One region of the Sodalis sp. RH19 genome, then DNA from elsewhere that is predicted to be linked to it. Evidence: predicted binding sites of a transcription regulator. Region 1 holds the regulator's gene; the other holds the start of a gene.
What was found. Region 1 encodes Fur, which represses iron uptake genes when iron is present. Its sites were predicted from a motif close to ATAATAATGAGAACNACTATCAA; they were not measured.
Positions count from the first base shown of each region.

Region 2: ACL2XF_RS18010 (isochorismate synthase) is a predicted target of Fur. The motif match lies at 4,312-4,334, and genes of this name have one in related genera.

Region 1 covers NZ_CP178734.1:3,049,408-3,057,042, forward strand. The annotation lists gene ACL2XF_RS13860 (PadR family transcriptional regulator) at 1-429, opposite strand, end outside; gene pgm (phosphoglucomutase (alpha-D-glucose-1,6-bisphosphate-dependent)) at 660-2,303, opposite strand; gene seqA (replication initiation negative regulator SeqA) at 2,331-2,864, opposite strand; gene ACL2XF_RS13875 (alpha/beta fold hydrolase) at 3,068-3,832, shown strand; gene ybfE (LexA regulated protein) at 4,040-4,339, shown strand; gene fldA (flavodoxin FldA) at 4,518-5,033, shown strand; gene fur (ferric iron uptake transcriptional regulator) at 5,389-5,859, shown strand; gene alsR (transcriptional repressor AlsR) at 6,422-7,309, shown strand; gene alsB (D-allose transporter substrate-binding protein) at 7,331-7,635, shown strand, end outside.
Region 2 covers NZ_CP178734.1:3,974,171-3,981,805, forward strand. The annotation lists gene dhbA (2,3-dihydro-2,3-dihydroxybenzoate dehydrogenase) at 1-606, opposite strand, end outside; gene ACL2XF_RS18000 (isochorismatase family protein) at 603-1,460, opposite strand; gene ACL2XF_RS18005 ((2,3-dihydroxybenzoyl)adenylate synthase) at 1,461-3,092, opposite strand; gene ACL2XF_RS18010 (isochorismate synthase) at 3,104-4,276, opposite strand; gene fepB (Fe2+-enterobactin ABC transporter substrate-binding protein) at 4,528-5,463, shown strand; gene entS (enterobactin transporter EntS) at 5,538-6,821, opposite strand; gene fepD (Fe(3+)-siderophore ABC transporter permease) at 6,954-7,635, shown strand, end outside.

The DNA.
Region 1 (7,635 bases):
CGGGATCAGGCTGCCTTCCCCGCGTTTGCCTGCCTGGGCGAGCCGTTCGAACAGGGCGGTAATCGCCGCCTGATGCCCGGCCAGCTCTTCCTCGCCCGCCGGGGTAATCTGGTAGTTCTTACGGCTCTGGCCTTCGGCGGTGACCGACATCAGGAAGTCCTGATCCACCAGCAGGCTCAGGGTCGGGTAAATTACGCCTGGACTGGGAATGTACAACCCGGAAGAAGCCAGCTCGATTTCCTTGATCAGCTCATAGCCGTAGCTGGGTTTGCGGGCCACCAGCGCCAGCAGGATCATGCGCAGATCGCCATGGCCGAACAGACGCTGCGTCCTGTGTTCGCCGTCATGGTGCCCGTGGCGCTCATGGTGTCCCCTGCCGCCATGCATACCGCCACGGTCGTGCAAGGCATAATGATGATGATAAAGCATGGTTCTCTCCCGGTTATTTAGATATATCTAAATTAACGCATAACAAGAAAAAAGCAATAAAAGATATATCTAAATGAGGATTTTTTTATCTGCGCGCCAGTATCACCGGCTGCCTGGCGGCGCTGAAACGCAAAAAAAGGCGCTGATAAATCAGCGCCTTGGATAATGAAAGCTCCCCCGTAACGGCGGGTATGGCGGCGGCGCGAGATGCGCCAACCGCCGGGCGGGCCTTATTGTGCCCCGGCCAGTACTTCGCCGACGATTTCCACCGCCTCGCGTTCGATTTGTTCCCGGTGCTTAGGCCCCAGGAAGCTTTCGCAATAAATTTTGTAGGCCTCCTCGGTGCCGGACGGCCGCGCGGCGAACCAGCCGTTTTTGGTCATCACCTTCAGGCCGCCGATGGACGCGCCGTTGCCGGGCGCCTCGGTCAAGCGCGCGGTGATGGGGTCGCCGGCCAGGGTGCTGGCAGAGACCATTTCAGGCGACAGCTTGGCCAAAACGGCCTTCTGCGCGTGGGTGGCCGACGCCTGGATGCGGTTATAGCTGGGCGCGCCGAAACGTTGCGCCAGTTCATCATAGTGCTGCTGGGGATTTTTACCGGTGACCGCGGTAATTTCCGCCGCCAGCAGGCACATAATGATACCGTCTTTATCCGTGGACCAGGGCTTGCCGTCAAAACGCAGGAACGAGGCGCCGGCGCTCTCTTCGCCGCCAAAACCCAGGGTGCCGTCGAACAGGCCGTCGACAAACCATTTAAACCCGACGGGCACTTCCACCAGACGGCGGCCCAGATCGGCCACCACCCGGTCAATCATTTCACTGGAGACCAGGGTTTTGCCCACCGCCACGTCGGCGCCCCACTGCGGACGGTGCTGGAACAGGTAGTTGATCGCCACCGCCAGGAAATGATTGGGGTTCATAAGACCCGCCGGGGTAACGATGCCGTGCCGATCGTAATCCGGATCGTTGGCCAGGGCCAGGTCGAACTTATCACGCAGCGACAGCAGGCCGGTCATGGCCCATTGGGACGAACAGTCCATGCGGATAATGCCGTCGTGGTCGAGATACATAAAGCGGAAGGTCTGGTCGATTTGCTCGTTCACCAGCGTCAAATCAAGTTGGTAATGCTCGGCGATGCGCTGCCAATAGGCAATGCCGGACCCGCCCAGCGGATCGACGCCCAGTTTCAGTCCCGCTTTTTTGATGGCCGCCATGTCCACGACCTCGGCCAGCCCCGCCACATAGGACTGCACCAGATCCTGCGCATGGATATGGCCGCTGTTCCAGGCCGCGTCCAGCGACTGGCGCTTAACGCCGCGCAAATCGTCCGCCAGCAGGGCATTGGCGCGCTCTTCGATCACTTTGGTCAGATTCGTGTCCGCCGGTCCGCCGTTAGGCGGATTGTATTTGATGCCGCCATCTTCCGGCGGATTATGGGACGGGGTGATGACAATGCCGTCGGCCTGGGCGCCGCCGGCGCGATTGTGCGTCAGGATGGCGTTGGACACCGCCGGCGTCGGGGTAAAGCCGTTGTCCTGCTGGACGATGATTTCCACGCCGTTGGCGCTGAGTACTTCCAATACCGAAATAAACGCCGGTTCGGACAGCGCATGGGTGTCCTTGCCCACATAACACGGGCCGGTAACGCCCTGCCTGGCGCGCTCTTCGGCAATGGCCTGGCTGATGGCCAGGATATGGGCTTCATTGAAACTGTGGCGCCCCGCGCTGCCGCGATGGCCTGAAGTACCGAATTTTACCGCATGCGCGGTGTTGCCCGGCTCCGGACGCAACACATAATACTGCGAGGTTAACTGCGCGACATTGATTAAATCGCTTTGCCGGGCGGGCTGCCCGGCGCGGGGGCTATTAGCCATCGGTGCTTCTCCCTTGCCTGCTGTTGATCAAATGGTACCGCAAACTTTATCGGTCAGTTCCACGGGGAACTGCATTGCCAGCATAATGTGTTCCACCATGCTCCGTTTACGATCGGTGTTGGTGTTGGTGATAACCCAGTAGGGCGTTTGCGCTACCTGCTTGGGTTTAGTATGGCTGCCATTTTGCAATAATGTCTGCTCATCAGCGGCAAAATAAGTACGGGTGCGGCCGTGCAGGATATCCGCCGCCTCGGTAAATTCGGCGGGCGACAGGCTATACAGGGTGGACAGCACCAGCATAAAACGATCAACCGCCTTGCGCTGCTCGGCGTAGCTGTCGGAAAGGAGGAGCTCACGCATGGCGCGCACGCGATCGCGGGTCGCCGACGCGGCCTCCGCCTTGAGGGGGGTTTCCGGGGGCGGCGCGCTGCGCGCTGCGGCGCTGGCCTGAGCATTAAATTTCAGCATCCGGCGTAAAATATCCGAGGCGCTTTCGCCGATATGCTGCGTATGGCTGGCGATATAGCGGTAAAGGTCTTCGTCGACTTCAATTGTTTTCATCTTTATCCGGGGCTTTCTTCTCATAAATCAATCAAAAGGATTATACAAGCTAAACCTGCCCCGCGAATAGCGCTAGTATCCGGCTTCGGTAAAAAGTCGGAATTTCCCCCGAGGGCCTTCCTGGCGCCGCCGGTTTTTTTACGGCCGCGGGACGGATAACTCATGATAGGCTATCAGGCTCTGTTATCGCCATGAGGATCAGGATGAAATTACACTATCGTCTGCAACCTGCCCGGCAGCCGGGTGAAGCACTGCCGGTGATATTGCTGCACGGGCTGTTCGGTAGCCTTGATAACCTGGGCGTGCTGGCCAGGCCGCTTGGGGAACACCACGCCACCCTGCAGATTGATCTGCGCAATCACGGCTTGTCCCCCCATGACCACGATGCCGGTTACGCCGCCATGAGCCGGGACGTGATCGAATTGCTTGATGCGTTGCATATCGACGCCGGTCACCTCATCGGCCATTCCATGGGCGGCAAGGTCGCCATGACCCTCGCCGCCCAGGCGCCCGGCCGCGTTGCGCGTCTGGCGGTTATCGATATGGCGCCGGTGGCCTACCCCACCCGTCACCATGACAACGTCTTCGCCGCGCTCAGGCGCGTCGAGGCGGCGGGCGTCACACAGCGCACGGAGGCGGCGGCGCTCATGCGCCATGACGCCCTTGATGAGGAAACCATCCAGTTTTTGCTGAAATCCTTTCACCAGGGCCGGTGGCGGTTTAACGTCGAGGCGCTGTGGGATAACTATCCGGCGCTTATCGGCTGGCGGGAGTCGGCGCCCTGGCTAGGGCCGGCGCTGTTTATCCGCGGTGAAAAATCGCCTTATCTGGATGACAGTTACCGCCAGGCGATCCAACGCCAGTTCCCCCGGGCGCGGGCGCATGTGGTCGCCGGCGCCGGTCATTGGGTTCATGCGGAGAAACCCGCGGCGGTCATGCGCGCCCTGGCCCGTTTCCTGGAAGCATAGGCCGGGCCGCCGCCGGGGTTAGCGCCCGCGAGTTTAATATTGTCGTTTGCTACCGGGCTGGGGTAACATGGCCCGCTGTGTTTTATGGCAGCCCCGGCGTACATAAAACATAACGTTACGGGCGATGCGCGTCCGGCGGCGTAGCCAGCCACGCCGCCGGACGGGGTTTGCCCGCCTGCTTCTTGATGCACAATCCCTTCATGACCTATGGCAAAAGAACAAACGGACCGCACCACCCTGGATTTATTTATCGATGAGCGGCGCCCGGGAAGACCGAAGACGAACCCCCTGTCCCGCGATGAGCAGTTGCGCATCAACAAGCGTAACCAGCTGCGCCGGGATAAAAAGCGCGGCCTGCGCCGGGTGGAGCTGAAAATCAACGCCGAGGCGGTGGATGCGTTAAATGAGCTGGCCTACCGGCAAAACCTGTCGCGCAGCGAGCTGATCGAATTGATTTTACTGGCCGAGCTTGAACGGCAACAAGGCGCGGATCCGCATCCGGAATAAACTTGCCGGCCCGGTAAAGCGCCATCCCGTCCAGGGCCCAAGGCCGCGGACGGGGCAAATTTGCGACAAAACCCGGCCGGCGAGTTTCTCCCCGCATAAGGGTCTGCTATGATTGCCGCAGAGCATCGCTGATTCTGTTACGGAACATATCCATAATATTTAAGAGGTTTTCAAATTCATGGCAACTGTAGGCATTTTTTTTGGCAGTGACACCGGCAATACCGAAAATATTGCCAAAATGATTCAGAAGCAACTGGGTGCGGATGTTGCCGAAGTTCATGACATTGCCAAAAGCAGTAAAGAAGACCTGGCGCGGTTCGACACCCTGCTGCTCGGCATCCCGACCTGGTATTACGGCGAAGCGCAATGTGACTGGGATGATTTTTTCCCCACCCTGGAAGAAATAGATTTCTCCGGCAAAAAAGTGGCGCTGTTCGGCTGTGGCGATCAGGAGGATTACGCCGAATATTTCTGTGACGCCATGGGCACCATTCGCGACATTATCGAGCCCAACGGCGCGACCATCGTCGGTCACTGGCCCACCGCCGGCTATCATTTCGAAGCGTCGAAAGGACTGGCGGACGACAATCACTTCATCGGCCTGGCCATTGACGAAGACCGCCAGCCCGAGCTGACCAATGAACGCGTGGACGGCTGGGTGAAGCAAATCAGCGCTGAATTGCAGCTCAGCTAAAGTAAGGCCGTGCGGGAGGGTGCCGCCGCCGCGGCGCCCGGCAAGGGAATCGGTTGCCGTCATGGCGTCGGGACGGCGCCGCCAACCTCACTGATAACTAAATCCTTTCAAATTAATAGATACAAGTTTTTAACTTTTATCCACAACGCGGTACAATAGCGCAGCGGTTCCACCCTTTTTAGCAAAATGTTGCAGAATTCGCCCCCTGAAACGGGCTATAGTTGTTAACAAGGCGCGGTTTTCATTTTGGACAGGCAGTCTTATAATGAGACGGCGTCACATTTTTCGGGCCGACCGATGTTATAGGCTAAGTTAGCCTACAATCAGATTATCAAAGTAACAGGACTAAACCCGCATGACTGACAATAATATTGCATTGAAGAAGGCCGGCCTGAAAGTCACCCTTCCCAGACTGAAGATTCTGGAAGTGTTGCAAGATCCGGAATGCCATCACGTCAGTGCGGAAGATCTGTACAAAAAACTGATCGATATGGGTGAGGAAATCGGCCTGGCCACGGTATATCGCGTGCTAAACCAATTTGACGACGCCGGTATCGTAACCCGCCACAATTTTGAAGGCGGCAAATCCGTTTTTGAACTGACGCAACAGTATCATCATGACCACCTGATCTGTCTGGACTGCGGCAAGGTTATCGAATTTCGCGACGAGTTCATCGAAGCGCGCCAGCGTGATATTGCCAAAAGGCACAATATCAAGCTGACCAACCATAGTTTATATCTGTATGGGCATTGTGAAATCGGCAACTGCCGCGAAGACGAAACGCTGCACGATCACGCCGATATGCTCAACGGCGTAAAAGAATAACCGCGGCGCGGTCCGTTTCTCCAAAGCGGCTGTTATCGCGCCGCTTTCTCACCCTGCAACGATTTTTTCAATGAGGCTAAACGCCGCCCGTCCCCTTCCCTGATAACGTTTCCTTCCCGAAGCGCGTCGACAAGCGTCGTATCCGCCAATCACCGCCGTGCTCACCGCCGGCAAACTTCAGAAAACTTCACAGAAAATAAAAATAAATAAAGAATAAATAGAGGCCCTGGGACGCCTTTTTGGGCTCATCTGCGTAATCCATTGAAAATACAACGTTTTTATTGCGATTTTTTCACCAGGTAAATTATTCTGTGAATCTGATGATAAAGCTATTTTTCGCTGTCAGCAGTAAGCGACAACAAAAGATATATTTTAATTATATGATTTTATTGAATTAATATAGCCAAAAATACCTTCCTGAGATTAACCCGTATCGGTGACTCGATTTTTACACAAAAAGTAAATTTATAAATTAATAAAAAACGTGAAGTTCGCAGCAGATTTTAAACTTTCGCCATGGTGATATAGTGACAGGCAATGTTAATCACCAGAGATAGTCCAGATGAATGATGCGGAACTGCAAAACGATATGCCGCGCGGCATAGGCATTGCTCCTTATATTCGTATTAAACAAGAAGGCATGACTGAAAACGAAAGCCGGATAGTGGAGTGGTTTTTATCTCCCGGCAACCTCACCGACGTCTCGGGGATCAAAGAGGTGGCCCTGAGTCTGGGCCTGTCGGAAGCCATGATTGTCAAGGTGTCGAAAATTCTCGGTTTCAGCGGCTTTCGCCAGCTGCGCAGCGCCATCGTCGAGTACTTCGATCATGCCGACCATGATATCACCGCCGAACTCTCGCCCACCGACAGCCCGGAGGATGTGGTCAACAAAGTGTTTAACCTGACCGTACGCACCATTGTCGAAGGCCAGGCGATAGTCGACGCCAACGTCATCCAGCAGGCGGCCCAATGCTTTTTTGCCGGCCATCAGCGCGAGCTGTACGGCGTCGGCGGCTCTAATTCCATTTGCGCGGACGTGCAGCATAAATTCCTGAAAATCGGCTTGCGTTGCAATGCCTACCTGGACGCGCATTTGATGATGATGTCGGCCTCCCTGTTGCAACCGGGCGATGTGGCGTTGGTGGTATCCCATTCGGGCCGCACCAGCGATCTGAAACGGGTGGTGTCGATTGCCAAGGATAATGGGGCCAAGATCATTTGTATTACCCATAGCAGCAATTCCCCCATAGCCCAGCTGGCTGATTTTAATATTTGTTCACCGGCGCCGGAAACGCCGTTATTAGGCAGAAACGCTTCGGCCCGTATTTTGCAGCTTACGCTGCTGGATGCGTTTTATGTCTCGGTAGCGCGGCAGGATATCGAGCTGGCGAATAAAAACCTGGAAAAAACGAGTTCCATTACCAAGTACCTGAAGCGTGATTATAAATAATTCTCTTTTGGAGATAGAATAATGAATAAATTTCTTAAATTGGCCGGTGGCGCCGCCTGTGGCCTGATGTTGTCCACCGTGGTCCACGCGGCAGCCGATTACGCCGTTGTTCTTAAAACATTATCCAACCCTTTCTGGGTAGAGATGAAACAAGGCATTGAGAAAAAAGCCCAGGATCTCGGCGTGACGGTGGATATATTCGCGTCACCGTCGGAAGGCGACTTCCAATCGCAATTACAACTATTCGAGGATTTAACCAATAAGAATTATAAAGGCATCGCCTTTGCGCCTTTATCGGCGGTGAATCTGGTGATTCCCGTCGCCAA
Region 2 (7,635 bases), 920 kb from region 1:
ACCGGCAATGGTCCGCTGTTCCGCATCCGCGCTTTGCCACAGGCCGCGCTGCATCGGCGTATCGGTCGAGCCGGGCGACACCAGGTTGCAGCGCACCCCGAACGGCGCCATTTCCAGCCCGACGGTCATGCACAGGCTTCTCAGCGCCGCTTTCGAGGCGCAGTAGGCGGACATGCCCACGCGCGGCACGTGGGCGGCGTTGGAGGCGATGCTGACGATGGCGCCTGCCCGCTGGCGGCGAAAGACCGGCAGGGTATGGCGAAAAAGGTTAAACGCGCCGCCGGCGTTGACCGCCATGCAGTCTTGCCAGTCCTGGAGGTCCAGGCTATCGGTGGCCCCCGTGCGCAGGATGCCGGCGCCGTTGACCAGGACATCCAGCCGTGGGTTTTCCTCAAGCAGCGCCCGGCACACCCGTTCGACCTGGGGGGCATCGGTGATATCCAGCAATTGCGTGCGAAACGGGTAGCCGTCGCCGGCAAAGCGCCGGTCCAGTCCGACCACGTCGGCTCCGGCCTCGCTGAACGCCAGCGCGGTCTGGTAGCCGATGCCCTGACCGGCGCCGGTCACCCAGACGCGCTTACCGCTGAAATCCAGGCTGATAGTCATACGTTATGCTCCGGCGCCAGTAATTGCCACCAGCCGTTAAGGGTCGGGTTCCGCGCCAGCGCGACAAAATCCAGCCCCGCGCGCGCCTGCCGCCAGCGGGTGGCCAGCGTCATGATGCGCACCGAATCCAGGCCGTAGTCGATCAGGTTGTCATCATCGCCCAAATCACCGCAGTCGTCGTCGAGCATCGGCAGGATCAGCGCGCGCAGGTGCGCCTTGCTGATGGGCGCCGGCAACAAATCGGCGGTCATCAGCACGCGCCCGCAACGGCCGGCGGCATAACGCAGGGCCATCAGATGGTCGTCGCGGGTAAAATCGGCCAGGGCGTCCGCCACCAGCAACGGTTTGATATTGCGCATAAACGCATCGGCGGCGGTCATCAGGCAGCCGATATGCGCATAAACGCCGCAGATAATAAGCTGGTTGCGGCCGCGCTCGGCCAGCATATCCGCCAGCGGGGCGCGGTGAAAGGCGCTGTAACGCCATTTGACCAGGACCTGGTCATCGGCGTCGGGCGCGAGGGCGGCGATGACCGCCTGCTGTTCGGGATACTGGTTTAACCCCGGCCCCCACATATCGTTTAACAGCCCGCGATCTTCCTCGCTCTGCCGCGCCGGCTGGGCGGTGTAAAACACCGGGATGCCCTGCGATTTACAGTAGCGGCGCAGGGCGGCGATATTCTCCACCAGCCGGCTGACCAGCGCGCTGTCCCCGCCCCAAAAGTTAAGGAAATAGTCCTGCATATCATGGATAAGCAGCGCCGCGCGCTGCGGCTCAAAGGCCCAGTTGACCTTATTGGCGGGCAGTTCCGCCGGGGTGGGCATGGCATAGGAAACCAGTTTCGGGATGGCCATTTATTTTTCTCCTGTGGCGGGGGTGGCGGTGGCGGCGTCGATCAGCAGGCGCAGTCGTTTTTTATCGACCTTGCCCACCGGCGTAAGGGGCAAGGCGTCCACCCGTTCAAAACGGTCGGGCAGTTTAAATTCCGCCACCCCCAGCTGGCGCAAATGGCGGCGCAGCGCCACCGGTTTGATCTCCTGCGTGACGACAATATAGGCGCAGCTCTTTTCCCCTATCAGCGCATCGGTCATGGATACCAGGGCCGCATTCACCACGTGCGGATGGCGCAGCAACAGGTTCTCGACTTCTTCGGCGGCAATCTTTTCCCCGCCGCGGTTGATCTGGTCTTTTTCGCGTCCCTGTACTTTCAGGTAGCCGTCGTCCGTCAGCTCGATTAAATCGCCGGAACAATAAAACCCGTCGGCGTCAAACGCCGCGGCGTTGTGCTCCGGGCTTTGGTAATAGCCGCGAAACGTATAAGGCCCGCGCGTCATCAGGCGTCCCACGCGGCCCGGCGGCAGCGGATTGCCCTGCCCGTCGGCCACCCAGACTTCATCATCCGGCGATATCGGACGGCCCTGGGTGGTAAAGATATGTTCGTCGTCATCGTCCAGCCGGGTGTAGTTCACCAGCCCTTCGGCCATGCCGAACACCTGCTGCAGCCGGCAGCCCAGCTCCGCTGGAATGCGCGCGGCCAGGGCCTCGCCAAGCTTGGCGCCGCCGACCTGCAATAATTGCAGGCTGGCCAGCTGCCCGCTGTCGCCCCATTGTTCCATCGCCTGCAGCCACAGCGTCACGGCGGGCGGCACCAGCCCGGTGACGGTGATCCGGTGCTGCGCTATCAGCGGGAAACAGACGTTGGCGCTCGGATCGCTGGCCAGTACCACGCCGCCGCCGCCGTAAAACACGCCCAGCGCGCCCGGCGAGCTCAGCGGGTAGTTATGGGCCGCGGGCAGCGCGCACAGGTAGCGGGTATCCTTATCGAAACGGCAGATGTCCACGCTGGCGCGAATACTGTAGTAGTAGTCGTTATGGGTGCGCGGAATCAGCTTCGGCGTGCCGGTGCTGCCGCCGGATAGCTGGAAAAAGGCCACCTCGTCGGCGGGCGACGGGGCGGCGGTGAACGCGCCCGGCGCTTCGTCGAATAATGCCTGTAAACTTGTTTGCGGCGCGTCGTCGCCGCGCATCGCCACCACCCGCAGCGACGGATGCAGCCGCCGCAGTTCATCGATAAAGCCATTATCGCTGAACAGCCCATGCTGCCGGTCGGCAATCAGCAGCGCCGGCCTGATTTGCAGCGCATAGGCGGTAAGTTCGCTGCGCTGGTGGCTGAACAGGGCATTTACCGGCGCCACGCCGATTTTCAGCAGGGCGAACAGCACCAGATAAAATTCCGCCACGTTGCCCAACTGCACCAGCGCGGTATCCCCCGCCGCCAGCCCGCGCCGGGCAAGGGCCGCGGCCAGCCGGTCGGACAAGGTGTTGACATCCCGGTAGCTCAGGCGGCGCTCGCCGCAGGCCACCGCCAGCGCGCCGCTGTCTTTACGGCGGTCGATAATATCGGTCAGGGGCAAATCCAGCCAGTATCCCCTGGCGCGGTAGCGGGCCGCGAACTCATCCGGCCAACGGTTAAATACAATGCTCATCATCTCTCCTGTTAATGCAATCCAAACGCGCTCAGCATGGTATCGAGCTTGACGCCGGTTTCGCGCCACTCCGCGTCGGGGAGGGAGGCGGGCACAATGCCGGCGCCGGCGAACAGCCGCACCTGGTTGCCCGCCACCCTGGCGCAGCGGATGGTTACCACCCATTCGCCATTGCCCTCCTCGTCGCACCAGCCCACCATGCCGCCGAACAGATCGCGGTCGAAGGGTTCCAGGGTCTGGATTAAGCGGCGCGCGCGATCGGTGGGGGCGCCGCACAGCGCGGGCGTGGGATGCAACAGGCAGGCCAGCGCCAGGGCGTTGACGGCGGGGTCCGCCACCTCGCCGTCGATGGCGGTGGCCAGATGCCAAAGGGTGGGCGTATTGACCAGGCCGGGTACGGGCGGCACGTTTAAACCCGCGCTGTAGGGCGCCAGCACTTCGCGCATCTGGTCGATAACCAGCTGATGCTCATAGCGGTCCTTGACTGAATCCAGCAATTGGCGGCCGGCGGCGGCGTCACGGCCCGGCTCGGCGTCGCGCCGGGCGGAACCCGCCAGCGGCGTGGAGTAAAACCGGTTGCCGGTCTTGCGCAGCAGCAGCTCCGGGCTGGCGCCCAGCAGGGCGCCGTTGTCGAGGGGAACATGGAAATTGTAACTGGCGGGATTTTGGGCCGCGATGCGCCGCATCAGGGCCGCGGTATTCACCGGTTCCCGGGTGGTGATATCCAGCAGGCGCGCGAGCACCACTTTACTCAGCCGTTGCTGGCCGGTGGCCTCCACCGCCCGCGCCACCATGTGTTTAAAGTCGCGCTCCGGCGGTCGCTCGATTTTGCCGGTTACCTGCGGCAAGGGTTCGGCGGGCACATTCCGGCTTTGCAAAAACATCTCGCGATCGAACCCCTGGCTGCGCTGCGGGATAAACAGCGCCGCGGGCCGGTCGGCATCGAAGGGAATGGCGCCCACCACCAGCGGCCGTTCAATGCCGGCGTTTCTGGCGCGCCGGAAGGCGTGGCGCAGCTCCCGCTGAAACACGCCATCGGGCTGATCACCCCTGCCCGCGGGCGCGCTGATGGCGCAGAAACGACCCTGGGTAACGAAGCTGCGATAAGGCGACATGAAAAAAAATCCGTTTATAATGGCATCCGCGTCGCCTGGTGTTGTCTGTCGAAACAATGAGAATTCCACGTGACGATCTCCGCTATTTTCAAATGATAAACACAATAATAATAATTATCATTTGTATTGATAGCACATAAACTACGTCGTAGAATCTGCCGTGTCAATGAACGTAAACACTGCCTCACCCGCGCAAGGGTGGATTTGATTGCCCGTTTTTTGTCATCATAAGGCGGACAAAACCAGCCCCTACCCCAGGAATACCAGACATGATCACTCTATTGTCCCGGCACCGATCCGCCTGCAATTGGCTCGCCCTGATGGCCCTGCCCTTACTGCTGGCGGCCGCGTCCCCGCGCGCCGCTGAGAACGGCTGGCCGCGGCAGGTGGCGGGCGCGCATGGCGCCATTACCCTGGATCACATGCCGCAGCGCATCGTATCCACAAGCGTCACCCTTACCGGCTCGCTATTGGCCATCGGGGCGCCGGTGATAGCCAGCGGCGCCACCACGCCGAATAACCGGGTCGCGGACGAGCAGGGCTTTTTTCGCCAGTGGAGCGATGTCGCCCGGCAGCGCGGCGTCAAACGCCTGTACATCGGCGAACCGGATGCCGAGGCCATCGCCGGCCAGAATCCCGATTTGATTATTATCGCCGCCACCGGCGGCGATTCGGCCCTGCGCCTTTACGATCAGTTGTCACCGCTGGCGCCGACCCTGGTGGTCAATTATGACGATAAAAGCTGGCAGGACCTGGCCCGTGAGCTGGGACAAGCCACCGGCCATGAAGCGCAGGCCGCGGAGGTCATCGCCCGCTTCGACGCCCGCCGGCAGGCGCTGAAACAGCATCTGGCGCTGCCGCCGCAGCCGGTATCCGCCCTGGTTTACCAGCCGGACGGCAAAGCCGCCAACCTGTGGACCGCCGATTCGCCGCAGGGCCAGCTGCTGCGCCAGCTGGGCTTTACGCTGGCCGAACCGCCCGCTATCCCCGCTGGCGGCAGAAGCATGGGCGTGCGCAAGGATATCGTCCAGCTGTCCGGCGAAAACCTGGCCGCCGGCCTGAACGGGCAAACCTTCCTGCTGTTTGCCGGCGATGACGCCAGCGCCCGGTTGCTCTTGGCCAATCCGTTCCTGGCGCATCTGCCGGCGGTGCAAAACCGCCGGGTCTACGCCCTTGGCAACGACACCTTCCGCCTTGATTACTACAGCGCCAGCAATGTGCTGGCCCGCCTGGAACAACTGTTCGCCAAGCCGTGATCTTTCCCCGTCCTGCCGCGTGGCTAACCGCGTCATGCCGCGGCCATTCCCGGCCGGGAGGGGATTCATGGCGGTTATGGCTCACTGCGGCCGGCGGGCGGGATTTCATCCGCCGGCCGGCCCTGATCCCGATGCCGCGCCATATCCACGGCGCGCAGGCCCCGCAGCGCCAGCGCCGGCAGTAGCCCCGCCAGGGCCGCCGCCAGTCCGAACGCCGCGGCGGCCAGCCCCGGCGGCATCAGGGTGCCCAACCCCCCCAATACCAGCGCCCCCAGCGCGTCGCCGGTGACGTTCTGCGCGGTCCACAGGCCGTTGATGCGGCCCAGCAGATGATCCGGCGTCAGCTGTTGTATCAATGCATATTGCAGCAGCGAGTTGATGGCGCTGAAGTAACCAAAGCCCGCCAGACACAGCAGCGCCAGCGCGTAGAACGGCATCAGGCTGCATGCCGCGACGCAGATAAACGCCATGACGGCGGTAAGCAACAGCATTCTTCCCGGCCGCGCCGTGGCGGCGACGCGGCCGCTGGTAAACGCGCCTATCGCCGCGCCCAGGGGCACCGCCGCATACATCAACCCCAGCCGGGCGGCGTTGATATGCCAGCTTATCGCCAGCGCCGGGTAAAGCACCCGTACCGCGCTTGCCATGGTCAGCAGGGCGCCGATCAGCGCCACCAGGCCGATGGTTTTATGACGAAACAGATAGGCCATGCCGCCGGCCAGCGCGTGCAGCGGGTGTTCCCGGGGCTGGGGAGGCGGCGCCAGCCTGGGCAGGCGCAGCAGCGGCAACAGCGTCAGCAGCGTGCCAAGCGCCGCCAGCCCGTAGTTCCAGGCCACCCCGCCGGAGGCGATGACCAGGCCGCCCGCCGCCGGTGATAAAATGGCGCCGAAGCGCACGGTCAGCATGCTGATGGCGCCCGCCTGCATGACATTTTCCCGCCCGACCAGCGACGGCGTGGCGGCCAGCAGCGCCGTCACCCCCACCGCGCCAAAAAAACCATCCCACACCGCCAGCAGATAAATCGCGAACAGGGACGGTACCGGCAGCAGCGCGTTAAGGCACAGGCCGATAAACCCCACCCCGCAGGTTGCGCGGGCAAACAGGATAAGCCCGCGCCGCTCGCGGCGATCCGCCATCACCCCGCCGGCCAGCAGGCCGACGAACATACCGCCGCCCGCCAGCGTCACCGCCAGCCCGACCTGCAGGGTGGACCCCGTCATGGCCTGTATCTGCACCGGCACCGCCACCGCCAGCATGCCGAGCGCCAGGATGGACAAAAACCGCGCGATAAAAACCGCCCGGAAGGCGGGGTGGGTTTTCAGCAGGCTGATATCGAGTAAATACGAGGGTTTTTGCATAAGACGCTAACTATCCGGGGAATTCGACGCCACTGGGCGCTGCAATCAGGGAAGCAGTCATGCTATCATAAGTTATTGCGAGTAATAACGATAATAAATATCATTATCATATAATTTATGGTTTAGCCTTTTATGCGCCATTATTACGGATTGCTGTTAAGCGGCGTGCTGTTGGCATTATTGATGGCGGCGAGCCTGTTTATCGGCGCCAAAACCATTCCCGCCGACCAGGTATTGCCCGCGCTGACCGGCGCCTGCCGCAGCCCGGATTGTATTATTATCCTCGAGAGCCGCCTGCCGCGCACGCTGGCCGGGCTGCTGGTGGGCATCGCCCTGGGGCTGTCCGGCGCCCTGATGCAAACCCTGACCCGCAATCCGCTGGCCGACCCCGGCATTCTTGGCGTCAACGCCGGCGCGGGGTTCGCCGTGGTGCTGGGCATCACCTTTTTCGGCGCCGCCTCCATCGATCGCTACCTGTGGTTTGCCTTTGCCGGCGCGCTGGCCGCCGCCCTGCTGGTGGCGTTAATCGGCGCGGCGGGCGGCGGGCGGCTGAACCCCATTCGCCTCACCCTGGCGGGCGTGGCGCTGGGCGCGGTGCTGGACGGCATGGCCTCCGGTATTTCCTTGCTCAATCCCCTGGTCTACGACCAATTGCGCTTCTGGCAGGCCGGTTCGCTGGATATCCGCAGCATGGCGGCGGTAAACGCCGTTATCTGGCCTATCGTCCTGGGCACCGGCCTGACGCTTTGGCTAACGCGGGCGCTCAATACCCTGGGCATGGGCAGCGAACTGGCGACGGCGCTGGGCTCGCGGG